Regions from separate parts of the Streptomyces sp. NPDC048584 genome, predicted to be linked through region 2. Evidence: riboswitches for the same ligand, from Rfam matches in the RefSeq annotation. Region 2 holds a riboswitch; each other region holds the start of a gene.
What was found. A riboswitch is a leader RNA that binds a small molecule or an ion and turns the genes downstream of it on or off. The one in region 2 is predicted to bind cyclic di-AMP.
Positions count from the first base shown of each region.

Region 1: another riboswitch for cyclic di-AMP. It lies ahead of ACGFR9_RS00035 (peptidoglycan DD-metalloendopeptidase family protein); the one in region 2 lies ahead of ACGFR9_RS14530 (transglycosylase family protein).
Region 3: another riboswitch for cyclic di-AMP. It lies ahead of ACGFR9_RS30355 (transglycosylase SLT domain-containing protein); the one in region 2 lies ahead of ACGFR9_RS14530 (transglycosylase family protein).

Region 1 covers NZ_JBICWF010000001.1:4,585-14,608, forward strand. The annotation lists gene ACGFR9_RS00030 (SGNH/GDSL hydrolase family protein) at 1-776, opposite strand, end outside; gene ACGFR9_RS00035 (peptidoglycan DD-metalloendopeptidase family protein) at 983-1,930, opposite strand; cyclic di-AMP (ydaO/yuaA leader) riboswitch at 1,935-2,092, opposite strand; gene ACGFR9_RS00040 (alpha-galactosidase) at 2,411-4,483, opposite strand; gene ACGFR9_RS00045 (tyrosine-protein phosphatase) at 4,657-5,454, shown strand; gene ACGFR9_RS00050 (DUF6126 family protein) at 5,500-5,628, opposite strand; gene ACGFR9_RS00055 (helix-turn-helix domain-containing protein) at 5,625-6,248, opposite strand; gene ACGFR9_RS00060 (aspartate aminotransferase family protein) at 6,315-7,730, opposite strand; gene dxs (1-deoxy-D-xylulose-5-phosphate synthase) at 7,727-9,640, opposite strand; gene ispG (flavodoxin-dependent (E)-4-hydroxy-3-methylbut-2-enyl-diphosphate synthase) at 9,671-10,024, opposite strand, start outside.
Region 2 covers NZ_JBICWF010000005.1:402,965-412,988, reverse strand. The annotation lists gene ACGFR9_RS14555 (NAD(P)/FAD-dependent oxidoreductase) at 329-1,720, opposite strand; gene ACGFR9_RS14550 (exopolyphosphatase) at 2,165-3,106, opposite strand; gene ACGFR9_RS14545 (DUF501 domain-containing protein) at 3,103-3,693, opposite strand; gene ACGFR9_RS14540 (septum formation initiator family protein) at 3,723-4,199, opposite strand; gene eno (phosphopyruvate hydratase) at 4,440-5,729, opposite strand; gene ACGFR9_RS14530 (transglycosylase family protein) at 5,968-6,687, opposite strand; cyclic di-AMP (ydaO/yuaA leader) riboswitch at 6,691-6,860, opposite strand; gene ACGFR9_RS14525 (transglycosylase family protein) at 7,099-8,025, opposite strand; gene ACGFR9_RS14520 (cytochrome P450) at 8,228-9,490, opposite strand; gene ACGFR9_RS14515 (nucleoside triphosphate pyrophosphohydrolase) at 9,608-10,024, opposite strand, start outside.
Region 3 covers NZ_JBICWF010000017.1:3,932-13,955, reverse strand. The annotation lists gene fahA (fumarylacetoacetase) at 1-129, opposite strand, end outside; gene ACGFR9_RS30360 (HAD family hydrolase) at 491-1,363, shown strand; gene ACGFR9_RS30355 (transglycosylase SLT domain-containing protein) at 1,327-1,800, opposite strand; cyclic di-AMP (ydaO/yuaA leader) riboswitch at 1,806-1,970, opposite strand; gene ACGFR9_RS30350 (polyprenyl synthetase family protein) at 2,545-3,555, shown strand; gene ACGFR9_RS30345 (outer membrane lipoprotein carrier protein LolA) at 3,798-5,027, shown strand; gene ACGFR9_RS30340 (ABC transporter ATP-binding protein) at 5,066-6,040, shown strand; gene ACGFR9_RS30335 (ABC transporter permease) at 6,027-6,896, shown strand; gene ACGFR9_RS30330 (hypothetical protein) at 6,942-7,532, shown strand; gene ACGFR9_RS30325 (flavodoxin family protein) at 7,535-8,119, opposite strand; gene ACGFR9_RS30320 (amidase family protein) at 8,188-9,282, opposite strand; gene ACGFR9_RS30315 (DUF6668 family protein) at 9,315-9,809, opposite strand; gene ACGFR9_RS30310 (tetratricopeptide repeat protein) at 9,968-10,024, shown strand, end outside.

The DNA.
Region 1 (10,024 bases), on a different contig from region 2:
GAGGCGATCCGCTCCTTGATGGCGTGCGGCGACAGCGCCCCCTTGGCGATCACATGGTCGCCGGAGGACTCCCCGCGCAGCCGGCGGCCGATCCACGGCACCAGGTACTCGCGGGCCCAGTGGACGTCGTCCCGCCGGATCTCCAGGACGCCGCGGGGCGGCAGGGACGGCCAGGGCTGCTCCGGGTCCGCGGGGGTCCTGAGGCCGAGGGCCTGTCCCGCGCGCAGTGCGACGCGGGTGTGCCCCTCCGGTGACAGGTGCAGCCGGTCGGCGTCCCACGCCCTGCGGTCCTGGACGCTCCTGAGGGACCACAGGTCGAGCACCGGGCAGCCGTAGCGGTCGGCGACGGCCCGCACATGCCCGTTGTACGTCGCGATCTTGCCGCGCAGATGCTTCAGCAGGGGTACGCCACGGGTGTCGAACCCGGTCGTCACCATCACCGTGCCCGATACGGCCGTGAGCGCGGCGATCGCCTGCTCGAACCGCTCGGCCACCTCGTCCGGGTCGCTGCCGGGACGGAGGATGTCGTTGCCGCCCGCGCAGAACGAGACCAGATCGGGGGCGAGTTCGACCGCCCTCGTCAGCTGGTCCGCCATGATCTGGTCCAGTAGCTTTCCGCGCACCGCGAGATTCGTGTACTGGAAGTCGCCTTCGGGCCGGAGGTCCGCGAGAAGGACGGCGAACCGGTCGGCCCAGCCGACGAACGCCCCGTCGGGGCCGGGGTCGCCGACGCCCTCGGTGAAGCTGTCCCCCACCGCCACGTACGACCCGATCACTGCTCTGCTGTCACTCTTCGAATCGTCTGCCACGGGAGCTCATGATTCACCTTCCATTGTGACCTACGCGACCGTAAGGAAGGGTTGACGCGCGGTGAGATAAGACACTCTCAAAATGTTGGCCAATTCCGGAATACGCCGAAGGCCGGCCCCGTGGATCGGGGTCCGGCCTTCGGCGCGCGTGTCAGGAAGGGGTGCCGCGGGGGTCAGCCGATGGAGACGCCCTTGGAGCGGAGGTAGGAGACCGGGTCCACGTCCGAGCCGTAGTTCGGGGTGGTGCGGATCTCGAAGTGCAGGTGCGGGCCGGTCACGTTGCCGGTCGCACCGGAGAGGCCGACCTGCTGGCCGGCGGTGACGGACTGGCCGGCCGAGACGGACAGCGAGGACAGGTGGGCGTACTGGGCGTAGTAGCCGTCGTTCAGCTTGACGACGACCTGGTTGCCGTACGCGCCGCCCCAGCCGGCGGAGACGACGGTGCCCGCGCCGACGGCCTTCAGGGAGGTGCCGGTCGGGACGCTGAAGTCGACACCGGTGTGGTAGCCGCTGGACCACATGCTGCCGGCCACCTTGTAGGCGGTGCCGAGGCCGCCGGCGCCGGGCACCGGGGAGCTGTAGGCGGAGGTGTTCGCGTTCTGCGCGGTGGTGTCCGGGGAGGACTGCTCGGCGGGCTGCTCGGCCGCCTTGGCGGCGGGCTTCGCGGCCTTCGGCGCGGCGGGCTTCGCCGGCGCCGGAGAGGACTGCTCCGGTGAAGAGGACCGCTTCGGCGTGCTCTTGGCGGTCTCGCCGTCGATGGAGAGCCTCAGACCGGGGTGGATGAGCGCCGGGTCGGCGCCGACGGCCTCGCGGTTGTCCGCGTAAAGCTGCTTCCAGCCACCGTCGATGTGCTCGGTCGCGGCGATCTTCGCGAGGTAGTCGCCGGCCTTCACGGTGTACGTGCGGGCCTCGTCGCCCTTTTCGGCGGTGGCCTGCCGGCTCACCACGGAAAGGGACTGGACGGCCTTTCCGGGGGCGGCCGCCTCGGTGGCGGCGTGCGCGCCGGTCGCGCCGAGAAGCGGCAGGGCCAGTGCGGCGCCACCGGTGCCGGCGACGGCGACGGCGATGGAACGGGTGAAACGCTGTGCCGTGGTACGGCGGTGCTTACCCTTCGCGGGCATGTCGAATTCCTCTCCGGCGCCTACGAGGTGAGCTGTCGGGTTCGGGCTGGAGATGCCCGGCCGCATTGCCGCGCGGCTTAACCCCTAGCCGTTCCGGGAACCGGAACAGGCGGTCCTGCCTGTGGGTCCCCCGTTCCTGCCGTGCACGGGTATGTGTGTGCGGGGCTCCGGGCGGCGGCAGGATTAGGCGTCCGTCCGGATCGGTGGCGAACGTAAGCGACCCGGACGCGAAGGGACAAGCGCGGGTTCACCGGGGACGGGTTTTTCCGTGATCCAACAACGGAAAAGATCTCACCCAGCGTCAGCCGGGATTCCTTTTACCTCACGAATTCCCTTGTCGCTCCACGGAATTACGTGAGCATGGCGACAACACATCGTCACGGATATGACGATGCTCACGCACCCTCGCCCCATCCCCCCTCCTTTCGGGGCGCGTTATATCAAAGCCACCCAACCGGACAGAACGCCCCAATCGGTCGATCACCGGCGGCGGAGGCGAAGCACCGCGGCGTCCAGATCCCCCCGCAGCCCGGTGAGCAGTCCGTGGTGCAGCAGTACGGCGCCTCGGTGCGTTTCACCCGTTTCGAGGCATTCGTACGTCGCCTCCGGGTCAAGGCCGCGCAGCCGGAGCGCCGGGGCGGGTTCGCCGTAGTGCTGCGCCCGGAGACACGCGAGGACGACGGTCTCGTCGCCGAGGACGTACTGCACCGCGCTCAGCCCGCCCTCCGGGGGCCGCAGCCGGTACTGGTCGCCACGCTGGACGAGCGGCCGGATCTCCTTGTAGAGCCCGACCCACTCCCGCGCCTCGGCGAGCTCCTCCCCGGTCCACCGGGTGAGGTCGCCGCCGACACCGAGCACCCCGGCCATGGCGCTGACGAACCGGAACCGCAGCGAGCTGACCCGTCCGTTGAGCATCACGTTCGGGCTGTCGGTGACCCAGGCCGCCATCACCCGGGCCGGGTGGACCTGGCTGAAGCCGTGCTGGATGGCGAGCCGGTCGAGCGGATCGGTGTTGTCCGAGGTCCATACCTGGTCGGTACGGGAGAGGACGCCCAGGTCGATCCGGCCGCCACCGCCCGAGCAGGACTCGAAGGCCACGCCCGGATGGGCCGCCCGCAGCCGGTCGAGGAGCGCGTACAGCCCGCGCACATGGTCCGTCCACAGCCGCTGCGGATACGGGTCGTCCGGCCAGCCGGCGTCGGTGAAGGACCGGTTGAAGTCCCATTTCACATAGTCCACGGGAGCGCTGGAGAGCAGCCCGTCGAGCTGTTCCCAGAGGTACTCCCGGACGTCGTCCCGCGCGAGGTTGAGGACCAGCTGGTTGCGCAGCTCCGTACGCCGGCGGCCCTGCTGGAACTGCACCCAGTCGGGGTGCGCCCGGTAGAGATCGCTGTCGGGGTTGACCATCTCCGGCTCGACCCAGATGCCGAACTGCATCCCGAGTCCGTGCACATGGTCGGCAAGGGGTTTCAGTCCGCCCGGGAAGCGGTCCGGGTTGGGCGTCCAGTCGCCGAGCCCGGCCCGGTCGCTCGTACGGGCCCCGAACCAGCCGTCGTCGACGACGAACAGCTCGACGCCCATCGCGGCGGCCCGCTCGGCCAGGGCCCGCTGCTGCTCCTCCGCGATGTCGAACTGGGTGGCCTCCCACGAGTTGAACAGCACCGGCCGGTCCCGGTCCGCGGCCGGGATCACATACGTCCGCTGATAGGCGTGCCAGGCACGGCTGGCGCCGCCGAAGCCGCCGTCGCTCCACAGTCCGGCGAAGACCGGCGTGACGTACGTCTCGTCCGTGCCCAGCATCAGCAGGCCGGAGTCGTCGTGTCCGGCGCCGCCGGTGATCTGCACGCGCGCGTCGGGAAGTTGGGCGACGCCGATCCGCCAGGACCCGGACCAGCCCAGCGCGCAACCGTAGACCTCGCCGCGCTCCTCGGTGGCGTCGGTGTCGAGCGCGACCCAGGGCAGATGGTGGTGCCCGGTGTGGCCGCGGCGGCTGCCGACGACCTTCTCGCCGTAGGTGAGCGGGGCGCGGGTCAGCCGGGACTCGGCGGCCCAGCGGCCGTGCAGCTGGGACAGCCGCCAGTGCTCGCGCTCGGGCAGGGTCCAGGTCGCGGAGTCGGCGCGCAGGAGTTCGACGGCGGGTCCCCGGTTGCGCAGGGACACCCAGCGTTCGATCACGTCGTCGCGCATCCGGTAGTGCAGGGTGACGGCCAGGTCGCCGTCGCGAAAACGCAGACGCAGTTCGCCGTCGTCGCTCTCGTGGCCGTCGAAGGTCCACTCGGTGCCGCGCCGTCCCTCGGCGGTACGTACGGACAGGGCGGGCCGGGTGAAGCGCGGGCCGCCCTCGACCGGGTACTCCTCGCGCCCGTCCAGCGGGGACTCGAAGGAGCAGTGCTCCGGCATCGGACGGGCGGCGAGGGCCTCCGCGTCGGCGAGCGTGATCCTCGGACCCCAGTGCAGATGCACCAGCTCGTCACGGTCGGTGAGATGCAGCGCGTAAGCACTGGCCGGCCCCGACAGGAGCCATGTACGACCGTTTTGGGAGACCTGCGTCACCCGAACCTCCAACAGACCCGAACAGATGCGATCAGACACCAACATCATCGAGGATATGGGGGCGGCCGGGCAATGCCTGTGGACAACTCATTGGCCCAGGCAGGCATGTCGTATCGTCGAGGCGTGCCCGTCGGCGAGCCCGCCGACGGCGCCGCGAGTGGGAGGAGTCCTTCGTGACGCAGCAGGTGCCGTCGACCGAACCCGAGCTGGCCGGAGTACGCAACTTCCGCGACGTGGGCGGGCTGCCGACCGTCGACGGTCGGCGGGTGCGCCACGGGGTGCTGTTCCGCAGCGGGCATCTCGCCCACGCGACCGCCGAGGACGCCGCCTTCCTCTCCTCGCTCGGACTGCACACGGTGTTCGACTTCCGCAACGCGGCCGACCAGAAGCTGGAAGGGCCGGACGTCGCGCTGCCGGGCGTGCGCAATGTGAACCTGCCGCTGAGCGACCCGGCCGACGGCGCCGAGTTCTGGAAGATGGTCCGCGACGGCGATCTGGAGCAGCTGCGCTCGATCCTCGACGACGGCAAGGGCGCGGACCGGATGATCAGCTCCTACCGTCTGATCGTCAAGGAGCGCACCGCCGAGCACTCCCGTGTGCTGCGCTCGCTCGCCGAGGACAGCGTGCCCGCGCTGATGCACTGCGCGGCCGGCAAGGACCGCGCGGGGCTGTCGGTGGCGGTGACGCTGCTGGCGGTGGGTGTGGAGCGCGACGCGATCCTCGCCGACTATCTGAAGTCCAACGAGAAGCACCGGCGCTACAAGGTGCGGCGCAGCGGCAGCTCGGCCTCGGCCTACTCCCCCGAGGTGATGGAGCTGCTCAGTCCGCTGTTCGACGCGCGCGCGGAGTACCTGTCGGCGGCCTTCGAGACCGTGGAGGAGACCTGGGGCGGGGTCGAGCCGTATCTGGAGAAGGGGCTCGGACTCACCCCCGAGGCCCGGGAGCGGCTGCGCGAACGCCTGCTCGACTGATACGCGGCCCGAGGCCGGGACCGGTACGAGGGCCGGGGCGGCCGGTCACTTCTTCGGAGCCACCTCGAAGAGGAAGTAGATGAAGGCCGCGAAGAGGTGCCCCACGACCACGTAGACGAACAGCCGCACCCACAGGGCCCGGGGGAACTTCTCTTCCATGTCACGGCCGGTCATGTCGTGTCTCCGTGGATCGGGCCCAGGCACAGGGCGGCCGTGGGACTCTGCAGCAGGGTGTGGACGAACAGCAGTTCGACCCCGTCGGGGTCGGATGCGGCGATACGGTGCGGGGTCAGCGAGTCGAAGTGCGCGCTGTCCCCCGGCCCGAGGCGGTGCAGGGTGTCTCCGAGGCGCAGCCGCAGCCGCCCCCTGAGGACGTAGAGCCATTCCTCGCCGGGGTGGACGCGCACGATGTCGCCCTGGGAGCCGTGCGGCACGCGGACCCGCAGGGCCTGCATACCGCGTCCGGCGGCACCCGCCTGCCAGTACGTCCAGCCGCCGGCCTCCGTGGACTCCATGTCACCGGCGCGTACCACGGGGTCCCGGTCGGCGGCCGTCTCACCGAGCAGGTCGGAGACCGTCGTACCGTAGACGCGGGCGAGGGAGAGCAGCATCGGCAGCGAGGGCTGGCGCTGCCCGGTCTCCAGCCGGGAGAGGTGGGCCGGCGACAGACCGGCTTCCCGGGCGGCGGCCTCCAGGGTGAGGGAGGCGCGTCGCCGCAGGGCGCGCAGCTGTGGCGCGACCACGGGGAGCGCGTCGGCCGGTTCGGCCGGCGGCCCTGTGTCGGAGGAGCTCATGCCTCCATTCAGCCCCGGATTTGCCTCGCGGGCAAATTTCTTGCCTCTGTGGCAAATCGCGCGGGTTCAGCGATGGGCGACCGCCTGCTTCATCAGTGTCCTGCCGAACTCCCACACCAGTCCGCCGTCGTGCGCGTCGTCCATCACCGCGGTGAAGGCGTCCACGAACCGCTCTACGTCCTCCTCGTCGATGACCAGCGGCGGAATCAGCTTGATCACCTCCATGTGATCACCGGACACCTGGGTGAGGATGCGGTGCCGCTGGAGCAGCGGTACGACCACCATCTGCGCGAAGAGTCCCTTGCGGGCGGCCTGGAGCATGGCCCAGCGGGGGCGCAGCCGCAGCGAGCGGGGCCGGCCGAACTCGATGCCGATCATCAGGCCCCGGCCGCGGACGTCGGCGAGCAGCTCGTACCTGTCGGTCAGCGCGGCCAGCCGGGTGCGCAGCAGATCGCCGGTGCGCCGGGCGTGGGCGACGGTCCCCTCGTTCTCCATGACCGACAGCACCGCGAGGCCCGCCGCCATGGCCTGGGCGTTGGCCCCGAAGCTGGCCGAGTGGACCAGCACCCGGTCCATCGAGGAGTACACCTTCTTGAAGATCCAGTCCTTGCCGAGGGTGGCTCCCACCGGTACGTAGCCGCCGGAGAGCGCCTTGGCGACGCACACCAGATCGGGTTCGACGCCCTGCTCGTGCTGGTAGGCGTAGAAGTCGCCGGTGCGGCCGAGGCCGGTCTGCACCTCGTCGGCGATCAGCAGCGCCTTGTGCCGGTGCAGCAGTTCCTGAGCGGCCCGCAGATAGCCGGGCGGGGACTCGTGCACGCCCTTGCCCTGGATGGGCTCCACGATCAGGGCGGCCACGTCCTGCTTGCGCAGCTCCCGCTCCAGCGCGTCGAGGTCGCCGAGGGGGACGGCCGTGTCGGGCAGCAGCGGGGCGAAGCCGTCCCGGAAGCCGGACTCGCCGTTGACGGAGAGGGAACCGGTGGTCAGCCCGTGGAAGGCGTGCTCGCAGTACAGGACGCGCGGTCGGCCGGTCGCGAACCGGGCGAACTTCAGGGCGCCTTCGACCGCCTCGGTACCACTGTTGCCGAAGAACACCCGGTCCAGATGAGGGCTGTGGGCGAGCAGCCGCTCGGCCAGCAGGCCGGGCAGGGGCTGGCAGTCGAAGCGGGTGAGGTCGGCGAGGGAGGCGTCCAGGACGTCGTGCAGCGCCTTGCGGACGACGGGGTGGTGGCGGCCCAGGCCCATCACCCCGAACCCGGCGAGCATGTCCAGGTGGTCGTTGCCGTCGGCGTCCCAGAAGTGGGCGCCCTCGGCACGCTCGTAGACCTTGTCGAAACCGATGGTGTGCAGCATGCGCGGGAGCTGGTGGTTGAGATACCGGCTGTGCAGCTCGTAGCGCTCGGCTCCGCGTTCGGCCAGCAGTGCGCCGAGGTCGAAGTCTCCGGTTCCGGACGGCGCCGGCGCCGACTCCGCGGTGGTCATGCCTGGTGCTCCTGTGGGTCCTGGGACTGTTTCGCGAGATGGTCCCCGACGGCGAGGCTCGCGCTGATCCGTCCGGCGATCTCGACGGGGGTGAGGCCGATGTCCGCGAGCAGCTCGCCGCGTTTGGCGTGCGGGAGGAACTGCTCCGGGATGCCGAACCGCCGTACGGGTACGTCCACTTCGGCGTCGCCCAGTGCCAGCGCCACCGCCGAACCGACGCCTGCCGCACGGCTGTTGTCCTCGACAACGGCCACCATCCGGTGTCCGGCGGCCAGTTCCAGAAGCGCGGGGTCGACGGGTTTGACCCAGCGGGGGTCGACCACCGTGCAGCGGATGCCGCGTGCTTCGAGCAGTGCGGCGGCCTGGAGACAGACCGGCGCCATCACACCGACGGCCACCAGGAGCACCTCGGGCCCGGCGGTCCGGTGGAGTACGTCCATGCCGCCGGCCCGGTCGAGGGCGGGGATCGCCGGGCCCACGGACTCCTTGGGGAATCTGAGCAGGGTGGGCGCGTCGTCGACGGCGACCGCCTCGCGCAGCTGGGCACGGAGCTGGTCGGCGTCGCGGGGCGCGGCGATACGCAGTCCGGGGACGACCTGGAGGACGGACATGTCCCACATGCCGTTGTGCGAGGGCCCGTCGGCGCCGGTGACACCCGCCCGGTCCAGGACGAAGGTCACCCCGCAGCGGTGCAGCGCCACGTCCATCAGCAACTGGTCGAAGGCGCGGTTGAGGAAGGTGGCGTAGACGGCGACGACCGGGTGCAGGCCGCCGGTCGCGAGGCCCGCCGCGGACACGGCCGCGTGCTGCTCGGCGATGCCGACGTCCCACACCCGGTCCGGGAACCGTTCGGCGAAGCCGCCGAGGCCGACCGGGTGCAGCATGGCGGCGGTTATCGCCACCACGTCCTCGCGCTCCTCGCCGATCCGGACGATCTCCTCGCCGAACACCGAGGTCCAGGACGGGCCGCCGGACGGTGCCAGCGGCGCGCAGGTGAGTGGGTCCATCACCCCGACGGTGTGGAAGTGGTCCTCCTCGTGGGCGAGGGCGGGTTCGTAGCCGCGGCCCTTCTCGGTGAGGCAGTGGACCAGGACGGGGCCGTGGAAGCGTTTGGCGCGGCGCAGCGCGGACTCCACGGCCTTGATGTCGTGCCCGTCGATGGGGCCAACGTACTTCAGGCCCAGGTCCTCGAAGAGGCCCTGGGGGGCGAAGGCGTCCTTGAAGCCCTTCTTCGCGCCGTGCAGCGCCTCGTAGACGGTGCGGCCGATCACCGGGGTGCGCTGGAGCACGTCCTTGCCCCAGGCCAGCACCCGTTCGTAGCCGTCGGTCGTACGCAGGGTGGCGAGGTGGTTGGCGAGGCCGCCGATGGTGGGGGCGTAGGAGCGTTCGTTGTCGTTGACGACGACGATCAACGGCCGGTCCTTGGCGGCGGCGATGTTGTTCAGTGCCTCCCAGGCCATGCCGCCGGTGAGCGCGCCGTCGCCGATCACCGCGACGACATGGCCCCGCTCGCCGCGCACCTGGCGGGCCTTGGCGAGTCCGTCGGCCCATCCCAGGGCGGTGGAGGCGTGGCTGTTCTCGATGACGTCGTGCTCGGACTCCTCGCGCGAGGGGTAGCCGGAGAGTCCGCCCTTGCCGCGCAGCTTGGAGAAGTCCTGACGTCCGGTCAGGAGTTTGTGGACGTAGCTCTGGTGACCGGTGTCCCACAGGACGCGGTCGACGGGCGACTCGAAGACCCGGTGCAGGGCGACGGTGAGTTCCACCACGCCCAGGTTGGGTCCGAGATGGCCGCCGGTCCTGGCGACCGCCTGCACCAGGAACTCCCGGATCTCGTGGGACAGTTGGCCGAGTTCCGCCTCGGACAGCGCCTTCAGGTCGCGTGGTTGCCGGATGTTCTCCAGGATCGTCACGCTCTGGCCCCCTTCGAAATGCCGTGCTGTTCAGCTCACGGTGACGGCCGGCTCCCCCGGCGCGGCGCCGTCCTTCTCCATCTGCTCGGCGATCTTCATCGCCTCTTCGATCAACGTCTCGACGATCTTCGACTCGGGGACGGTCTTGATGACCTCGCCCTTGACGAAGATCTGGCCCTTGCCGTTGCCGGAGGCGACACCGAGGTCGGCCTCGCGCGCCTCACCGGGCCCGTTGACGACACAGCCCATGACGGCCACCCTGAGCGGCACCTCCATGCCGTCCAGGCCCGCGGTGACCTCGTCGGCGAGCTTGTACACATCGACCTGGGCGCGGCCGCAGGACGGGCAGGACACGATCTCCAGCCGGCGCTGCCTGAGGTTCAG
Region 2 (10,024 bases):
AACACCAGGGACGGGCGTTGGCAGTCCCCGCCGCGCGTCATGACTGAGCAAAACGCTCAATAGCACGCGCCCGGAGCCCCCTTCGAGGCTCCGCCTCGCACTTTCGGGGCGGTACGCCCCCGACGGCCCCGGGCCCTGCGGGCCCCCTGCGGTTGTCCCATACCCCCACCCGGCTCGGCGGCCCTCCCGGGAGCTTCGTCCCCTCGGGCGCCGTCCCTGCTCCCCTTGCACCGGGGCAACCCGCAAACGCCCCCTTGGCAACGCCGAAGGGGCCGCCCGCACCACGGATGGCGGGCGGCCCCTTCGGGCAGTCACAAGTGACCGTAGGTCAGGAAGCCTTCGCTTCCGTCTTCTTCGGTTCCGACGCGGCAGCCACCGGCGCCGGCGCCGGCTTCGCCGCCTCGTAGAACTCCTCACGCGGCGACTGGATCGCGCCCAGCGACACGACCTCGCGCTTGAGGAACATGCCGAGGGTCCAGTCGGCGAAGACGCGGATCTTGCGGTTGAAGGTCGGCATCGCCATGCCGTGGTACGCCCGGTGCATGTACCAGGCCAGCCGCCCCTTCAGCTTGATCTTCATCTTGCCGACGACGATCATCGCCACGCCCTTGTGCAGGCCGAGGCCCGCCACCGCGCCCTTGTTGGAGTGGCTGTACTCCTTCTGCGGGAAGCCCCGCATGCCGGAGACCACGTTGTCGCCGAGGACCTTGGCCTGGCGCAGCGCGTGCTGGGCGTTCGGCGGGCACCAGGCGTTCTCGTTGCCGGCCTTGCGGCCCACGAGGTCCGGGACCTGGGCGTTGTCGCCCGCGGCCCAGATGTAGTCGGTGCCGGTGACCTGGAGGGTGGGCTGGGTGTCGACGTGGCCGCGCGGACCGAGCGGCAGGCCGAAGCGGGACAGCGCCGGGTTCGGCTTGACGCCCGCCGTCCACACGATGGTGTTGGAGTCGACCTCGAGGCCGTTCTTCAGCACCACGTGGCCGTCGACGCAGGAGTCCATCGACGTGGACAGGTAGACCTCGACGCCGCGGCTCTCGAGGTGCTCCTTGCCGTAGGCGCCGAGCTTGGGGCCGACCTCGGGGAGGATCTTGTCGGCGGCGTCGACGAGGACGAAGCGCATGTCCTCGCGGGAGACCGTCTTGTAGTACTTGGCCGCGTCCCGGGCCATGTCCTCGACCTCGCCGATCGTCTCCGCGCCGGCGAAGCCGCCGCCGATGAAGACGAACGTGAGCGCCTTGCGCCGGATCTCCTCGTCCGTGGTGGAGTCCGCCTTGTCGAGCTGCTCGAGGACGTGGTTGCGCAGGCCGATGGCCTCCTCGACGCCCTTCATGCCGATGCCCTGCTCCGCGAGACCGGGGATCGGGAAGGTCCGGGAGACCGCGCCGAGCGCGATCACCAGGTAGTCGAAGGGCAGGTCGTACGCGTCACCGACCAGCGGCGCGATCGTCGCGACCTTGCGGTCCTGGTCGATGGTGGTGACCCGGCCGGTGAGAACCTCCGCCTTGGGCAGCACGCGTCGCAGCGGGACGACGACATGCCGGGGGGAGATGTTGCCGGCGGCGGTTTCGGGGAGGAAGGGCTGGTAGGTCATGTACGACCGCGGGTCGACGACGGTGACGGTCGCCTCGCCGTAACGCATCTTCTTCTGGATGCGCCGAGCTGCGTACAGGCCTACGTACCCACCGCCTACTACGAGGATCCTGGGACGCTCCGTGGTGCTCATGCCATCGAGTATCCACCCGTCTCAGGGGGGTACCTCGTGCGCCCCTTCACAAGCTTCGACAGGGCTCGTGTTACCATCCCGCATTTCTTGATCCAGATCACGTCGCAAAAGGGGAACCGACACCCTGCGGCAGACGTTGTCAATGGCGCGTGAGCTGCCTCTCTGCCGTTCCGGGCACACGGTGAGGCCGACCACCGAAGCCCTCGTGACGACCCCCGCCAGAGTGCCCGCCATCACCTTCTGAACGTGTTCAAAGGGGTGTTGAGGGCCCGAATGGGTCAACCGAACCGGGCTCTTCGCCCTCCCGGGCCCATTTCCTTGTGAAGAACTTCACGAACTTTCCCGGCGGGCCCCCGCCGAGGGGCCGAGAAGACCCCCCGGGGCCCTGCTCAAACGCTATCCCGACTGCTCAGCGGAGTGCTACCCGCCAGTAGTAAAAGGGAGCTACGCCACCGACCAGGCGATGCCGTCGAGGATGTCGTGCTCCGAGACCACGACCTCCTCCGCGCCGACGCGTTCCATGATCGTCAGCAGGACCAGGGCACCCGCGCCGATCACGTCGACGCGGCCCGGGTGCATGGAGGGGATCGTCGCGCGTTCGGCGTGGGTGGAGCGCAGCAGGTGGTCGGTGATGTCCCGGACGCGGGTACGGCTCACGCGGGAGTGGTGGATGGCCTCGGAGTCGTACGCGGGGAGGTCCTGGGCGATCGCCGACACGGTGGTCACCGAGCCGGCCAGGCCGACCAGGGTGTGCGCCTCGCGCAGCGGGACGGTCTCCTCGGCCCGGTCCAGGGCGGCCTCGATGTCCGCGCGCATCGCCGCGATCTGCGCCTCGGTGGGCGGGTCCGTCACGGCCCCGTCGCGTACCAGGTGCCGCTCGGTCATCCGTACGCATCCGACGTCCACGGAGCGGGCGGCACGCACCCGGTCCTCGCCCACCACGAACTCGGTCGAGCCGCCGCCGATGTCCACGACGAGGAAGGGGCGGCGCAGATCGGTCCGCCCGGTCAGCTCCTTGGTGGCGCCGGTGAACGAGAACTCGGCCTCCTGGTCACCGGTGATGACCTCGGGCTCCACGCCCAGGATGTCCAGCACCCCGCGCACGAACTCGTCGCGGTTCTCGGCGTCGCGGGAGGCGGAGGTGGCGACGAAGCGCAGACGTTCCGCGCCGTGCTCCTTGATGATCTCCGCGTACTCACGGCAGGCGGCGAAGGTCCGCTCCAGCGCCTCGGGCGCCAGCCGGCCCGTCCGGTCGACGCCCTGACCCAGCCGTACGATCGTCATACGGCGGTCCAGCTCGGTGAGTTCACCGGTCCTCGGGTCGGCGTCGGCGACCAGCAGCCGGATGGAGTTCGTACCGCAGTCGACGGCGGCGACCCGGGTCATCGGTCCTCCTCCTTCGCGGGCAGTGTCACGCAGGCACCCTTGCGCCACCACTCGGGCAGCATCGCCAGCGCCTCGTCGCCCAGCGGGTTGACGCCGGGTCCGGCGGCCAGCGAGTGGGCGACCAGGACGTGGAGGCACTTCACGCGGTCCGGCATGCCGCCCGCGCTGGGGAAGTTCTTCAGCTCCTCGATCTCGTCGCGGCGCCGGATGTAGTCCTCGTGCGCGGCACGGTACGCGGCCGCCAGTTCCGGGTCGGCGGCCAGCCGCTCGGTCATCTCCTTCATCACGCCGTTGGCCTCCAGCGTCCCGATCGCGGAGTTCGCCTTCGGGCAGGTGAGGTAGTACAGCGTGGGGAAGGGGGTGCCGTCTGGCAGCCTCGGCGCGGTCTCCACGACGTCCGGCTGCCCGCAGGGGCAGCGGTGCGCGATGGCGCGCAGCCCGCGCGGGGGCCGCCCGAGCTGCTGCTTGAAGGCCTCGACGTCCGCGTCGGTGGGCTCGGTGCGGGGGGTCGTGGGCAGATCGAACAAGGTCAGCGCGGAGCGCTGTCCTTGGGGGGTGGTGGCCGGGCGGCCGGCGGGAGTTTCCATACGTGTCTTTCTACGGCTTTCTGCAAGGGTCACTGGGCGGCGGCGTCGGCCTTGTCGACGCCGTCCCAGACGTTCGCGTACCAGGGACGGTCGGCGGCCTCGAGATCGGTGCGGGACTGCTCCGCCGTACCCGGGTCGATGACGATGTAGCCGGTCTCGCCGGGCAGGACGTAGTGCAGCCGGCGGCGGATCTCCTGCTCGGCGTAGGCGTCGTCCTGCCAGCGCGCCTTCATGTCCCGCAGCCGTTCGACCCGTCGGCGGGCCTCGTCCTGCTCCTGCCGGAGGTCGGCGATGTCCGCGCGCTGGGAGACGTACTGCCGCATGGGATAGGCGAGGGCCACGATCAGCGAGCAGAGCACCAGGGCCAGCAGCGCCGCCCGGCCGGTCAGCCGGGAGCGGCGGGCCTGGCGTTTGGTCTGCGAGCGGTAGACCCGGGCGGCGGTCTGCTCACCGATCAGCCGGATCCTGGTCGCGGTGGAGAAACGGTCCCGGTCCTTGACCGCCATGGTCCCGCCTCTCGTTCACCGTCCTACGCGCGTACGTCCCCGCACACGGTACGGGACCGGGTACGGGGACGTACGTACGACGCTGCCTCTTACGGGGCCCGGACTCAGCCCCTGCTGTGCCTACTGGTTCGCAGAACGCTGTGCCTACTGGTTCGCAGAACGCTGTGCCTACTGGTTCGCAGAGCGCTGTGCCTACTGGTTCGCAGAGCGCTGTGCCTACTGGTTCGCAGAGCGCTGTGCCTACTGGTTCGCAGAGCGAAACCGGGGGAAGGCCGAGCGGCCGGCGTACACCGCCGCGTCGTCGAGGATCTCCTCGATGCGCAGCAGCTGGTTGTACTTGGCGACGCGCTCGGAGCGGGCCGGGGCGCCGGTCTTGATCTGGCCGCAGTTGGTGGCGACGGCCAGGTCGGCGATGGTGACGTCCTCGGTCTCGCCGGAGCGGTGCGACATCATGCACTTGAAGCCGTTGCGCTGGGCCAGCTCCACGGCGTCCAGGGTCTCGGTCAGCGAGCCGATCTGGTTGACCTTGACCAGCAGGGCGTTGGCGGCGCCCTCCTCGATACCGCGGGCGAGACGCTCGGGGTTGGTGACGAACAGGTCGTCACCGACGATCTGGACCTTGTCACCGAGCTTGTCGGTGAGGACCTTCCAGCCGTCCCAGTCGTCCTCGAACAGCGGGTCCTCGATGGAGACGAGCGGGTACGCCTCGACGAGCTCGGCGTAGTACTCGGTCATCTCGGCGGCGGAGCGCTCCTTGCCCTCGAAGGTGTAGGAGCCGTCCTTGTAGAACTCGGACGCGGCGACGTCGAGCGCCAGGGCGATCTGCTCGCCCGGGGTGTAGCCGGCCTCCTTGACGGCCTCGAGGATGAGGTCGAGGGCCTCACGGTTGGAGCCGAGGTTGGGGGCGAAGCCGCCCTCATCGCCGAGGCCGGTGGCCAGACCCTTGCTCTTCAGCACCTTCTTGAGGGTGTGGTAGACCTCGGTGCCCCAGCGCAGGGCCTCGGAGAAGGACTCCGCGCCGATCGGGGCGATCATGAACTCCTGGATGTCCACGTTGGAGTCGGCGTGCGAGCCGCCGTTCAGGATGTTCATCATCGGCACCGGCAGCAGGTGCGCGTTGGGGCCGCCCAGGTAGCGGAAGAGCGGCAGGTCGCTGGCCTCGGAAGCGGCGTGGGCGACGGCGAGGGAGACACCGAGGATGGCGTTGGCGCCGAGCGAGCCCTTGTTGTCGGTGGCGTCCAGGTCGAACATGGCCTGGTCGATCAGCCGCTGCTCGGTGGCGTCGTAGCCGACGAGCTCCGGGCCGATCTGCTCGATGACCGCGAGGACGGCCTTCTCGACACCCTTGCCGAGGTAGCGGTTCGGGTCACCGTCACGCAGTTCGATGGCCTCGAAGGCACCGGTGGAGGCACCGGACGGGACGGCGGCACGACCCGTGCTGCCGTCGTCGAGGCCTACCTCGACCTCGACCGTGGGGTTGCCTCGGGAGTCCAGGATTTCCCGGGCTACGACGACGTCGATGGACGGCACGAGCATCTCCTTCAATGAATGCGACGCGGGTGAGCGGGACCCCCAAGGGGGTCCTGCGAGACCGAGCCTAACCGGCTCCGGGCGATCGGCCAGCCGGTCGCCCGTCCCGTGGACAGAACCGAGAGTAAATTGTTTCCGAACGGAACAAAGCGGTTTCGGGAAACCGGCCGCGAAAAGACCCCGCCCCGGTGCGTACGGGGGAGAACGCACCGGGGCGGGGAGCCATGGGGGGAGCCGCTTACTTGAGGTGCAGCTGCTGGCCCGGGTAGATGAGGTCGGCGTCGTCGACGATGTCGTCGTTCAGGTCGAAGAGCTTGGCCCAGCCGCCCTTGACGTCGTGCTCGGCGGCGATGGAGCTGAGGCTGTCGCCCTTGACGACCTTGTACTCGCCGTCGCCCTTCTCGACCTTCTTGCCGGTCGGGGTGGTGACGGTCTTCTTCTCGGCCTTCGGCGCGGCCTTGGGCTCGGCCTGCTTCTCGGCGGCCGGGCGCTCGGCGGAGCGGGAGGCCTTCTGCTCGGTCTGACGGCTCTCGGTGGAGCCGCCGCCCTGCGAGGAGCCGTTGGAGGAGGAGCCGCCGGAGTAGCCGGCGTTGGACAGGCCCACACCGCAGACCGGCCAGGCACCCTTGCCCTGACCCGCCAGGACCTTCTCGGCGATCTCGATCTGCTGGGCCTTGCTCGCCTGGTTGGCGGTGGACGCGTACTGCGTGCCGCCGTAGGCCGCCCAGGTGGAGGCGGAGAACTGCAGACCGCCGTAGTAACCGTTGCCCGTGTTGATGGACCAGTTGCCGCCGGACTCGCACTGGGCGACGGTGTCCCACTCGGCGGCGGTGGCGGCGGAGGCGTTGCCGGCCGCCATCAGCGGGGCGGCGACGGCGGCGGAGGCGATGCCGGCGACGGCGATCGCGCGGGTGGCCTTGGACGGACGGCGGTGCTTGCCCTTACCGGTAAACAGCATGGAGGATCCCCTCACCGACGCCTGCGAGGTGAGCTGTCGGGTTCGGGCCGGTTGAGTTGCCCGGCCACGTCCCTCCCGGGACGCGGCTTCACCCCAAGCCGTATCCGGCGTCAACTGCCCGGATCCGGCGCCTACCTTGGGTCCCCCGCTCCTGCCTACGGCGCATGACGCGTCGACTGTTCCCGTGCTGCCACTGGCAGGATTCGGCGTGGCGGCAGCCGGGGCCCGCGGTGGCGAGCGGTCACGACCGTAGGCACGGGATTCACGGAATATCAAAGACGATCACGGCTTCTGAGACCTATCTCTCACAGCCTTTAAATCGGACATTCGGCGCGAACCGTGACGCCAACTGCCGCCACGTCCAGGCGTTTTCAGGTGTCGCTTTCCGGCCGGTTCGTCCCGACCGGGAGGCTACTGACCTGATGCGACGCCACTGACGAGATGGTCGTCCATCCCGTAGAGCGCACCCCATCCGCCGCCCACCTCAAGGGAGTCGGGGATGGACGGGGAATCGCCCCCGTCGCTCGCGGCGGGCGCCTCGGCGACCGTGCCGCCCCAGGCGTTGAGTCCGCCAGAGGCGTGCCGGCCGGCCGGCTCCGCTTCCGTCTTGTCCTCGTCGGCGCTGGCGCCGCGGTGGCGGCCGGTGCCGTCGCTCGCCGAAGCGTCGGCGTTCTGCCGGGACTTGTCCGACTTGCCGCCCTTGGCGTCCGCCGAGGCGGAGGGGGAGGCGTCGGGGGTCCCGGCCGTCTCCTTGCCCTTACCGCTGTCCGATTCGGTTGACTTGCCGGAATCAGCCGACTCGTCCCCCAGAAGGTCGAGGCCCGTCCCGGTACTCGCGCTCGACGACGGGGAGGAGGAAGGGGAAGGGGAGGAAGAAGAGGACGATCCACTGGAGTCGGACGAGTCGGACCCGCCCGATGCCGAGTCGTCGCCCACGCCCGTGTCGACGTCGGCCGCCGGCGCGTCCTTGTCCAGGCCCGCGAGCAGCCCGCAGGTGCGCCAGGCACCGACGCCCTGGTCGTCGAGGATCTTCTCGGCCACGGCTATCTGCTGGCCGCGGCTGGCCTGGTCGGGGCTGGAGGCGTAGTCCAGGCCGCCGTACTTCTCCCAGTCCGTCTGGGTCAGCTGCAGGCCGCCGTAATAGCCGTTGCCCGAGTTCTGGCTCCAGGAGCCGCCGCTCTCGCACTCGGCCACCTTGTCCCAGTTCAGGCCGTCGGCCGCGCTGGCGGCGCCCGCGCCGAGGAGCGGGATGGCGATGGCGGAGCCGGTCACTCCGGCTGCGACGAGGAGGGCCGGAGCCTGGCGGGGGCGGCGGTGCCGACCGTTCCCGGAGAGCATACGGATGACCTTTCGCGAGACAGCGATGACCGGCGCGGTGTGTGGAGTGGAGCTCCGACAACCGCACTTGATGGGTGAACGTATCCGCACTCGATCACTTGTCACAAGTTAATGCCGCACAGATCACGTGAAGATCACAGAGTTGAGAGGGTGTCATGTTTGAGTTGACCCCGCCCCGGGCACGGAAAGGACGTTTGATCCGTCACTTTCGCGGAGGCGTGAATTCCACCGGGAGCGTGCGCAGTCCGCGCATGATGAGCCCGCCCCGCCAGCGCAGTTCGGCGGGTTGCGCCGCGAGCCGCAGGTCCGGCAGCCGGGTCAGCAGGGTGGCGAGCGCGGTCTGGCCCTCCAGGCGGGCCAGCGGGGCACCCAGACAGTAATGGATGCCGTGGCCGTATCCCAGATGCTGGTTGTCGCGCCGTCCGAGGTCGAGCACGTCCGGGTCGGCGAACCGCTCCGGGTCCCGGTCGGCGGCGGCGAGTACGACCAGGACGGGGTCGCCGGCCGCGATGCGCTGCCCGCCGAGGGTGACGGGCCCGGTGGTGTACCGCCAGGTGGCGAGCTCCACGGGACCGTCGTAGCGCAGGAGTTCCTCGACCCCGGTCTCCAGCAGTCCGCGCTCCCCGGCGTCGAGGGACCGTTGCAGGCGCTCGCGCTGGCCGGGGTGGGTGAGCAGGGCGTAGGTGCCGTTGCCGATGAGGTTGACGGTCGTCTCGAAACCGGCGAACAGCAGGATGAACGCCATGGCGGCGGCCTCGTTCTCGGTGAGGTGCTCACCGTGGTCGGAGGCGCGGATGAGGCCGGAGATCAGGTCCTCGCCGGGGGCGGGCTCGGCGGGCAGTGCCTCGCGCTTGCGGTGGATTAGCTCGGCGAGATAGCCGCGCATCTTCTTCACGGACCGGGCGACTCCGCCGCGCGGGCCCGCGCCGTGACGGATCATCATGCCGGCCCAGTCCCGGAAGTCGTCCTGGTCCTCGCGGGGGACGCCGAGCAGGTCGCAGATGGCGTAGATGGGGAGGGGGAAGGCGAAGTCGTGGATCAGGTCGGCGGAGCCGCTGTCCGCGAAGCGGTCGATGAGGTCGTCGGCGAGCTCCTGCACTCGCGGGGCGAACTCGGCGACCCGGCGCGGGGTGAACGCCTTGCTCACCAGCCGGCGCAGGCGGGTGTGGTCCGGGGGGTCGATGTTGAGCAGATGCGTCATCAGATCGGCCTGGCGCTCACCGGGGATGCCGGTCTTGCCCTTGGCGTGCGCGGGCTCGTCGTGATGCGCGGGGTTCTTGGACAGCCGCCCGTCGGCGAGGGCCTGCTTGGCATCGGCGTACCGCGTCACCAGCCACGCCTCGACCCCGCTGGGCAACCGGGTCTTCCGCACGGGCGCGTGCGTACGGAGCCAGGCGTAGGCGGGGTAGGGATCGGCGGCGAACTCCCAGGTGAAGAGTTCGGGGGCGGGGGGCTGCTCGGACATGCGGCGACCCTATAAGGGGCTCGGCCCCCTTCAGGGGCGCGGGGAACTGCGCGAAGGGGGTCCGGGGGCGGAGCCCCCAGGGACGGGAAGGGGCGGCGGGGGCGAAACCCCCTCGGCTCACCCCCTCAGCCCCTCCGCGGAGCGGATCGTGTCGCGGTAGGCCCGGGCCGCCGCCCGCAGCGCCGCCTCCGGATCGACCCCCTCCGCCTCCGCCCGCGCCGCCAGCCGCAGCAGCTCGTAGCCGATGCCCTCGCCCGTGGGGAGGGGGACGGAGAGACCGGCGGTGCGGACGCGGGACGCCAGTTTCGCGGCGAGGGCGAGGGCGGGCTGGCCGAGGGGGACGCCGTCGGTCACGGACTCGCGCCGCTTCTCGATCGCCTTGGTGCGCAGCCAGTGTTCCTTGACGTCCTCGGGGGTCTCGGCCGTCTCGTCGCCGAAGACATGCGGATGCCGATGGATCAGCTTCGCCACGATCCCGCCCGCCACGTCATCGACGGAGAACGGCTCCTCCGTGTGCTCCTCCGCGATCCGCGC
Region 3 (10,024 bases), on a different contig from region 2:
GGCGTCGAGGACGTGGTCGCCGAGCCGGACGCCCACGGTCCGCTCCGACGAACCGGGGGGCGAGAACACGCCGTACGGCAGGTTGTGCGGGCCGAAGGGATCGCCCTCGGGTACATCGAAGGGGGGCATCGGGTGCTGCCTCGCTTTCGTGTGCGCAGGTGCTCCACGTGTCTGTGGCCGTGCCACACGTTACGGGTGCGACGGCGGTCTTGGGCAGAGCCGGCGTGGTGGCGCACCCGCACTTCCTCCTGGACCGTCACGCTGTTCGCCGGGCGTCCCGGCTGCGAACGGGAGGCGCTCCGGGCGGACACACCGGCGTCGATCGTCCGACCGCGTCGTCGCAGGGACAGACAGCGGACCATGTTCGAGGCAATCGGGGAAAGAGGCCCGAAACGTTCCTCGACCGGCATCGAGAGAAGGGGAATCGCACCGAAGCGAGCGGATACGGGCACGGTGAATCGGACGGTCGTGTTGTCCGTATTCTCTGATCATGGCCGCACCCACCGCATATTCACTCATCGCCACCGACCTGGACGGGACGCTGCTGCGCGGCGACGACACCCTCTCCGACCGGTCCCTCGCCGCGCTCGCGCGGGCGGGCCGGGCGGGTGCGCGGCACCTCGTGGTGACGGGGCGGCCGGCCCCCAGAGTGCGGGCGCTCCTGGACGACCTCGGCTCCACGGGGCTCGCGGTGTGCGGCCAGGGCGCGCAGGTGTACGACGCCGCAGCGGACCGGCTGCTGTGGTCGGTCACGCTGGACCGGGAACTGGCGGAGACCGCCCTCGGCAAGATCGAGGCCGAGGTGGGGGAGGTGTACGCCGCGGTCGACCAGGACGGGGTCGACGGGCTGACGCTGATCGAGCCCGGCTATCTGATGCCGCACCCGACCCTGCCCGCGGTGCGGGTCGAGCGGCGCCGGGAGCTGTGGGACCGGCCGATCAGCAAGGTGCTGCTGCGCCATCCGGAGCTGTCGGACGACGAACTGGCGGCGGCGGCCCGGGCGGTGGTGGGCTCACTGGCCACGGTCACCATGTCCGGCCCCGGCACGGTGGAGCTCCAGCCGTGCGGGGTGACCAAGGCGACCGGGCTCGCGCTGGCCGCCGGGGAACTGGGGGTGGGCCCGGAGCGGACCATCGCCTTCGGCGACATGCCGAACGACATCCCCATGTTCGACTGGGCGGCCCATGGTGTCGCCATGGCCGACGCGCATCCCGAACTGAAGGCGGTCGCGGACGAGATCACCACGTCGAACGAGGACGACGGCGTGGCCGTCGTCCTCGAGCGACTGTTCGGCGGCGCGGGGGTGCTCGCCCGTCAGCGGGTGGCTCAGTACGCGCCGAAGACGTTGTCGATGGAGCCGTAGCGGTCGGCCGCGTAGTTGCAGGCCGCCGTGATGTTCGCGACCGGGTCGTACGGGTCGAAGGCGGTGCCGGCCACGTGGTAGGCCGCGAAGGTCGGGTCGATGACCTGCAGCAGACCCTTCGACGGGGTGCCGGCGGCGGCGTTGGAGTCCCAGTTGTTGATGGCGAACGGGTTGCCGGAGGACTCGCGCATGATGTTGCGGTGGATGCTCTCGTAGCTGCCCGGGATGCCGTTCTGCGCCATGACCGACAGCGACTCGCGGATCCAGCCGTCGAGGTTGTCCGGGTAGGCCGTGGCGGAGGCGGCGGTCGTGGTCGTTCCGGTGGTGGCCGCGGAGGCGGCGGTGGCACCGAACAGCGGCAGGGCGACCACGGCGACGCCGGTGCCGGCGACGGCGAGGGAGCGGACGAGACGCCGGTGACGAGCGGAAGCGGGCATGACTGGGTTCCTCTCCTACGCCTGCGAGGTGAGCTGTCGGGTTCGGGCGGGAGAGTGCCCGGCCGTGCCCCTGCGGGCATGGCTTCACCCCTAGCCGTTCCGGCACATGACCGGCCCGGCGACTTACCTGGGTCCCCCACTCCTGCCGTCTGGGATGTCGTTGGGTGTGATGCGGGCGGCGGCAGGATCAGGCGTCCACCCGGCAGGCCCGGAACGTATGCGAGAGCACATGTCGGGAACAAGTGCGGATCTCATGGATGAGGTCGTTTGATCTTGCGATGGGGTTTTTGGGATGCTTGATCCTTTGCGAGTGCCAAGGGTCAACTCGGTTGCGGGGGCGGGGGAAACGGGTGTCGCGGACCGTGGCGGGGGTACGGGTTCGCGCGTGAGCCACTTCACTGTGCCTCACCTGTGAGCGCATTACTCGCCAAAGGGAATTCGCTCTGTATGTGCGGCAAATCGGACGCGAGGGCGGGCAGGATGGTCCGCGTGACGGAAGGCGGGTCGCGGGCCGGGTCGAGAGTCGGGTCGAGGAGTGGATCGGTACATACGGGAATGTCGGGGAATGCCCCTTGTGATCACCTGATCAAAAACACTCCGCTCCTGATCCCCTGTCGCCCTGCCCGTAACGTCGGGCGCTGGCGGTGATCGAAACATGACCGGATACGCTGACTTGAGTGAGGGCAGCGACCTATCGACATTCCGTATAACCGCCAGTGGACACCAGCAGACAGGAGACCCCTCGTGACCGTCGTCGGGCCGTTCGGGCTGAGCGTGCGGGACCAGGCTCTGGAAGCCGATGTCCAGGCCGGGATGACGGCTGTCGAGGAGGGGCTGTTCGAGGCCACCAAGAGTGAGGTGCCCTTCATCACCGGGGCCGCCCAGCATCTGGTGCGGGCCGGCGGCAAGCGGTTCCGTCCGCTGCTCGTGATGCTCGCCGCCCAGTTCGGCGACCCCTACGCGCCCGGTGTCGTGCCGTCGGCCGTGGTCGTGGAGCTGACCCATCTGGCCACGCTGTACCACGACGACGTGATGGACGAGGCCGAGGTGCGGCGCGGCGTCGACAGCGCCAACACCCGCTGGGGCAACTCCGTCGCGGTCCTCACCGGCGACTTCCTCTTCGCCCGCGCCTCGCACATCCTGGCCGACCTCGGCCCCGAGGCCGTACGGGTACAGGCGGAGGCGTTCGAGCGGCTGGTCACCGGGCAGATCCTGGAGACCGCGGGACCGCAGGACGGCCGCGACCCGGTCGACCACTACCTGGACGTGCTCGGCGGCAAGACCGGCTCCCTCGTCGCCGTCTCCTGCCGGTTCGGCGCGATGATGTCCGGCGCGGACGAGACGGTCGTGGACGTGCTCACCCAGTACGGCGAGCGGCTCGGCGTCGCGTTCCAGCTCGCCGACGACGTCCTGGACATCGCCTCCGACACCCACGAGTCCGGCAAGACCCCCGGCACCGACCTGCGCGAGGGCATCCCCACCCTGCCTGTGCTGCGGCTGCGCGAACGGGCGGCCCGGCTGGACCTGGCCGAGGACATCGCCCTGTGCGAGCTGCTGGACTCCGACCTCACCGACGACACCCGGCACGCCGAGGCACTGCGGCTGCTGCGCGCCCATCCCGCGCTCGAGCAGGCCCGCCGCGACACCGTGCGCTACGCCGAGGAGGCGCGCGCGGCGCTCGCCCCGCTGCGGGAGTGCGCCGCGAAGACCGCGCTCGTGCAGCTGTGCGACGCCGTGGTGCACCGCGCGGGCTGAGCGGGCCTCGATCTCCCTGCCGACCCCTACTGGTCGGGGGACGAAACCGTCCCCCGTGTCATACCGCAGCAGTACACGGAGTTGCGTCCGGGGTCTGACGACTGAGCCTGCCGGATTTGGTCAGATGGACAACGACGGACCACACCACTTCTCACTGATTCGGGTGAGAATGGCGGCTCAGGGTGGGACCGGTGCGAGCACACGAGACGGAAGCCGCCGCCGACCACGGAGGTAGGGCACACATGGCACCGTACGAATCCGACGACATGACGACCGCGGGGGACGTCGACGAGCCGCGCACGGGGCGGCGGAGGGCCGCACGGTACATCGTCCCGGTCACCGTGATGGGGGTGGCGGCCGCGACCATCGGGCTCGTCCCCGCGCTCGCCGACTCCGGCGACCCCGACCTGCCGGAGATCACCGCCGCGCAGCTCATCGAGAAGATCGCGCAGTCGGACGTCGAGCGGCTGTCCGGCACCGTGAAGATCACCACGGACCTCGGACTGCCGAACCTCGGCGGCCTGGAGAACAGCCTCACGTCCGGCGCCATGGGGCGCGGCGACGACGGCGGCTCCTCGGCCGACCCGTCCGCCAAGCTCACCGAACTGGCCTCCGGCACGCACACGCTGCGCGTCGCGGCCGACGGCCCGGACCGGCAGAAGCTGTCGCTCCTGGAGAACGCCGCCGAGTACAGCCTGATCCACAACGGCAAGGACGTCTGGGGCTACGACAGCGGCTCCAACGAGGTCTACCACGGCACCGTCGGCGCGTCCGGCGAGGACCGGGAGCAGCAGCCCCCGGCCACCCCGAAGGACTTCGCCGAGGAGGCGCTGAAGTCGGTCGACGACACCACGTCGGTGACCGTCGACGGCACCGCCCAGGTGGCCGGCCGGGACGCCTACAAACTGGTCGTCAAGCCGAGGCAGTCCGGCTCCACGGTCGGCGCGATCAGCATCGCCGTCGACCACAAGACCGGTATGCCGCTGAAGTTCACGCTCACCCCGTCCAGCGGGGGCGCGGCCGTCGTGGACGTCGGCTTCACCCAGGTGAGCTTCGACAAGCCGTCCGCGTCGACGTTCGACTTCACCCCGCCCAAGGGCGCCAAGGTGACCGAGGACGACGCGCCGGCCAAGGGCCGGGAGCACTCCGGGAAGCCGGAGCGGGGCCCGAAGTCCGAAGAGGACCTGGGCAAGGGGCTCGACGGGCTGAAGATGCTCGGCGAGGGCTGGAACTCCGTCGCCGTCTTCGACACCGGCGGCGAGGGCGGCCTGCCCACCGGCGAGACGGGCGGACCCGGCGGTGACCTCGGCGGCTTCCTCGGCTCCCTCGGCGACGAGGTCAAGGGCGACTTCGGCACCGGCACGGTGTTCAGCACCCGCCTGGTCAACGCCCTGATCACCGAGGACGGCAAGGTCTACGTGGGCACGGTCACCAAGGACGCGCTCGTGAAGGCCGCCGACGCGGGTAAGTGACAAGGCCCTACAAGGCCCTACAGGGATCGAGGGAGCCGATGGGCGAGGCGTCCGCCAGTGAGCAGGACGGGGAGCACACGGGTGAGGCAGTCATCACCACCCGCGCGCTCACCAAGCGCTTCCGCGGCGGACAGCTCGCCGTCGACGGTCTGTGTCTGACCGTCCCGGCGGGCAGCGTCTTCGGCTTCCTCGGCCCCAACGGCTCCGGCAAGACCACCACCATCCGCATGCTGATGGGCCTGATCGAGCCGACCTCCGGCACGGCGCACGTCCTCGGGCGCCCCATGCCGCGCTCCGCGCGCGCCGTGCTGCCCCACGTCGGCGCCCTCATCGAGGGCCCGGCCCTCTACGGTTTCCTCTCCGGCCGCGACAACCTCCTGCGCTACGACGCCGCCGACCCGACCGCCGACCCGCGCACCCGGAGTATCCGCGTCCTGGCCGCGCTGGAGCGGGTGGGCCTCACGGCCGCCGGGGGCAAGAAGGCGAAGGCGTACTCCCTCGGCATGAAGCAGCGGCTCGGTCTCGCGGCCGCCCTGCTCCAGCCGCGCCGGCTGCTCGTCCTGGACGAGCCCACGAACGGTCTCGACCCGCAGGGCATGCGCGAGATCCGCAGCCTCGTGCGCGAACTGGCCTCGGACGGCACCACCGTCTTCCTCTCCTCCCACCTCCTCGACGAGATCGAGCAGGTGTGCACCCACGCCGCCGTGATGGCGCGGGGCCGGCTGCTCACCCAGGGCCCGGTCGCCGACCTGGCCGCGGGCGCCCGGGGCCGGCTGGTGGTGACCACCCCGGACCCGGCGGACGCGGCCCGGCTGCTGAAGGAGCAGGGGGTCGCCGATGTCGTGGCGGACGGGGAGCGGGTGACCGGGGAGGTGCCCGAGCGTGACCTCGCCGAGGTGAACGCGGCCCTGGTGACGGCGGGGGTCCGGGTGCGCGGCTTCGCGGTCGAACGGGCCTCGCTGGAGGACGCGTTCGTGGCACTGACCGGGGAGGGCTTCGATGTCGCGGGCTGAAGCGGTGCGCGCGGTGAGTCCGCTGTGGACCCTCGGACTGTTCCGCAGCGAACTGCTCACCACCTTCCGGCGCTGGCGCACTCTCGCCCTGCTGGGGGTGCTGGCGGCCGTACCGGTCCTGGTCGGGATCGCCGTACGGATCGAGACGGGTGACGGGTCGTCGGCCGGGGGAGGGGGCGGCGGGGGCCCGGCGTTCATCTCGCAGATCACCAACAACGGCCTCTTCCTGGTGTTCACCGCGCTCGCCGCCACGCTGCCGTTCTTCCTGCCCATGGCGATCGGGGTCGTGGCGGGCGACGCCGTCGCGGGTGAGGCGAACGCCGGCACCCTGCGCTATCTGCTCGTCGCCCCGGCCGGGCGGACCCGGCTGCTGCTCACCAAGTACGCGACGGTCATGACGTTCTGTCTGGTCGCCACCCTCGTGGTCGCCGTGTCGGCGCTGATCACCGGCGCGCTGCTGTTCCCGCTCGGCGATCTCACGACCATCTCGGGCACCCGGATCAGCTTCTCCGAGGGGCTGGCCAGAGCGCTGCTGATCGCCCTGGTCGTCGCCGTGTCACTGATCGGTGTGGCGGCGCTCGGCCTGTTCGTCTCCACGCTGACCAACAGTGGCATCGCGGCGATGGCGACCACGGTGGGACTGCTGATCACGGTCCAGATCGTCGACCAGATCCCCCAGTTGCACGCCGTGCACCCCTACCTCTTCTCCCACTACTGGCTGTCCTTCGCCGACCTGATGCGCGAACCGGTCTACTGGGACGACCTGACCAGGAACCTCGGCCTCCAGGCCCTCTACGCGGCCGTGTTCGGCTCGGCGGCGTGGGCCCGGTTCACGGCGAAGGACATCAGCGCGTAAGAAATCGGTGGCTGGAGCGTGGCGGGGCGTGTGACGGTTCGGGCCATGGGCAACTCGAAGGCATACCCCGTCCTGCGGACCACCGACGCGGCCGAGGCGTTTCGGCAGGCCATGCGGCTGTGCGCACTGCTGAAGAATGTCGAGGACAAGGTGTGGCTGTTCGCCGAACCGGCAACGGTCCGCGAGGTGAGGGCGATCGCCGCGATCGCTCCTGGGCTGCCCTTCGACTACTCGGGGACCCGGACCGATCCGGCGACGGGTGACTACCTCCGGTTCGACCTCGACGTGACGGCACTGGACGACGCGGCACTGGCGGAACACCTGCCGCTGACCTTCTCGGAGGACGTCGAGCGGGAGCGCGTCGAGGCCGGGATCCTGGCCGCGCTGGGCGACGGCATGGTCTCCGTCGAGTGGCACGGGCGCTGGCCGGACGACTCGGACGCGGATGTGGACTGGCCCTCGAAGTACGACGGGATCCAGGTCCTGTTCCACGGTGACGAGGCCCAGTGGGGCGAATGGACGGAGGAGCACACCGTCTTCGTCCATGTGACCAAGTGGGGGGACCTGCCCCTCGCCCAGGACCTCGCCGCCCACATCGGCAGCGAGGTCCTGGGCGAGGCGCAGCTCGGCTGGTGACGTCAGCCCGTCTCGTACGGGAAGCGGGCGAGCGGTGCCTCCCGCGCGAAGAACGTCTTGGCCCGCGCCAGCGCCTCCGTGTCCTTCAGTACGTCGCCCGGCCTGCTGCCGTTGCCGAGCAGTACCCCGCCGAACCGCATCCCCAGGTACGCCGCCGAGTTGTTCAGCGTGCCGGCCAGCGGGTCGGCGACCTCCGGCTCCTCGTGCGCGAGGGCGGTGACGCCCCAGAGGGTGCGGCCCGTCATCGCCGCCTTGAAGTCCAGGCCGGGGGTGCGCAGCCAGCCCGACCAGTAGTCCAGGTAGCGCTTGGTCTGTGCGGACACGGAGTACCAGTACAGCGGCGAGGCGATCACCACGTCGGTCGCGGCGAGGGTGGCGTCCAGGAGTTCGGCCACGGGGCCCTCGGTGGGGCGGGCGTGGTCGCTGTCGTGGCGCAGGTCCTCGAAGTCGGGCAGGGGGTCGGAGGTGAGGTCGATCCACTGCTGCTCCACATCGGGGGGCAGCTGTTCGGCGGCCCCCCGGGCCAGCAGTTCGGTGTTGCCGTCAGGGCGGGCACTGCCCAGGACGAAGAGAAAACGGCGAGCCATGGTCATCCCCAGATGCTCGGCGGACGTCAATTAAGCGCCTCTGCATCATATGCGCATGCATTTACATGTCAAAGGGTGACAGCTCCCCGGAGCTCGGCCTCCCCCGCCACCGACAGCAACAGGTCCTCCCGCCCGTGCCGTGCCACCAACTGGAGCCCCGCCGGGCAGCCGTCGGTGCCGAACCCGGCCGGCAGGCTCAGCGCGGGGTGCCCGCTGAGGTTGAACGCCCAGGTGAGTGCCGTCGAGTAGACGTCACCGGGGCCCTCGTGACCGTGCGGGGCGGTGGGCGCGGTGGGGGTGAGCAGCAGGTCGGCGCCGGAGAAGAGGTCGTCCAGACGCCGGTCGTTCTCCGCCCGGATCCGATGGGCGTCGGCCGGATCGGCACCGGGAGTGCGCAGGGCGAGCCAGGCGGGGGCAGGGTCGAGGAGTCCGGGCGGGGGCCGCCGTACGAGCCGTACGATCCCCGCGTCGGCCAGCCGGTCGGCCGCCGCGCGGGCCAGGGCGACGGGTTCCGGGTCGGGGGCGGCGAAGCCCAGGTCGGGGGACCAGCAGGCGGAGACGGGCAGCGCCACCGGGTCGGCCCGCCCCGACACCACCCGCCACCACGCCGCCGCGTCCGACGCCGTACGGGTGAGGACGCCGGGCGCTGCCAGGCCCGTACGGTCGGCCGAGGGCAGACGGCCGCCCGTGACCTTCAGCCCGACGACCCCGCACCACGCCGCCGGGATCCGCACCGAGCCCGCCCCGTCGCTGCCCGTCGCCAGCGGCACCAGCCCGGCCGCGACCGCCACCGCCGCCCCGGCCGAGGAGCCGCCAGGAGTACGGTCCGCCCGCCACGGGTTGACCGTACGGCCGTGCGCCCCGAGCCCCCAGGTCTGCCACGGAGTTCCCGGACCGGGCACCGACGTGGCGCCCACGGCGACCGCGCCGGCCGCGAGCAGCGCCCGCGCCGCACGCCGTCCGTGCCGCCCCTTCACCGCGACCGGCACCCCGGCCAGCGGCAGCGGCTCACCGGCGGCGACCCGCGCGTCCACCTCGGCCGCCCGTCGCAGGGCCTCCTCGCCCCATACCTCGAGGAACGCGCACAGCACCGGATCGGCCCGCTCGATCCGCGAAAGCGCCTCCCCGACCACGTCCACGGCCCGCAGCCGCCGTGCGCCCACGGCGGCCGCGACCTCCCGCGCGCTGCCCCCGGTCAGCGCATCGCGCCCGTCAGCCGGGCCAGCGACTCCGTCTCGCGGGGCGGCCGTTCGCCGAGGTCACCGAGGCGCCACTCGCTCACCCACGGCACCCGGTACACGTCGATCACCGACTCGATGAGCCGGACCCGGTGAGCGAGCGGACGCGGCAGCCGTCCCGGCGCGTCCGCCACCAGCACCACCGCGTCCAGGTCCAGCCCCTCCGGGGCGTCGCCGCGCCGGAACAGCTCCACCGCCGGGACCACCGCGTCCAGGCCGGCCGCATGGGTCCGGGCGACGAGCAGCACCGACCGCGGATCGGCGGGGCCGGGCCAGGCACGTCCGCCGTCATGGCCGCCGTAGACCGCGGCCAGCGTGGAGACGCCCGCGCCGCCGTGCAGACCGACCCAGAAGAAGCGCCGCGCCGACGCCCGCGCGTGGGCGGGCTCCGGCGCGGCCGGCTCCGGTAACGCCACCGGTCCTCGGATCCAGATCTCCGGTCCCTCTCGCATGCTGCTTCTCCTGCTCGCCCTGTCGATCACCATGCCGCCCCAGGGACAGGAAACCGCACATACGGTCGTTGGGACGAGCCTGTGACAACGCGGTGACGTGAGAAGAGCGGGCGAGCGGACAGACTCGACCGTAGGTGTACGACCCGAATGAGGGGACGATGTCGCGACTCAGCCGTGAGAAGAAGCGGGAACAGCAGCAGGCCGCGGACGCGGTG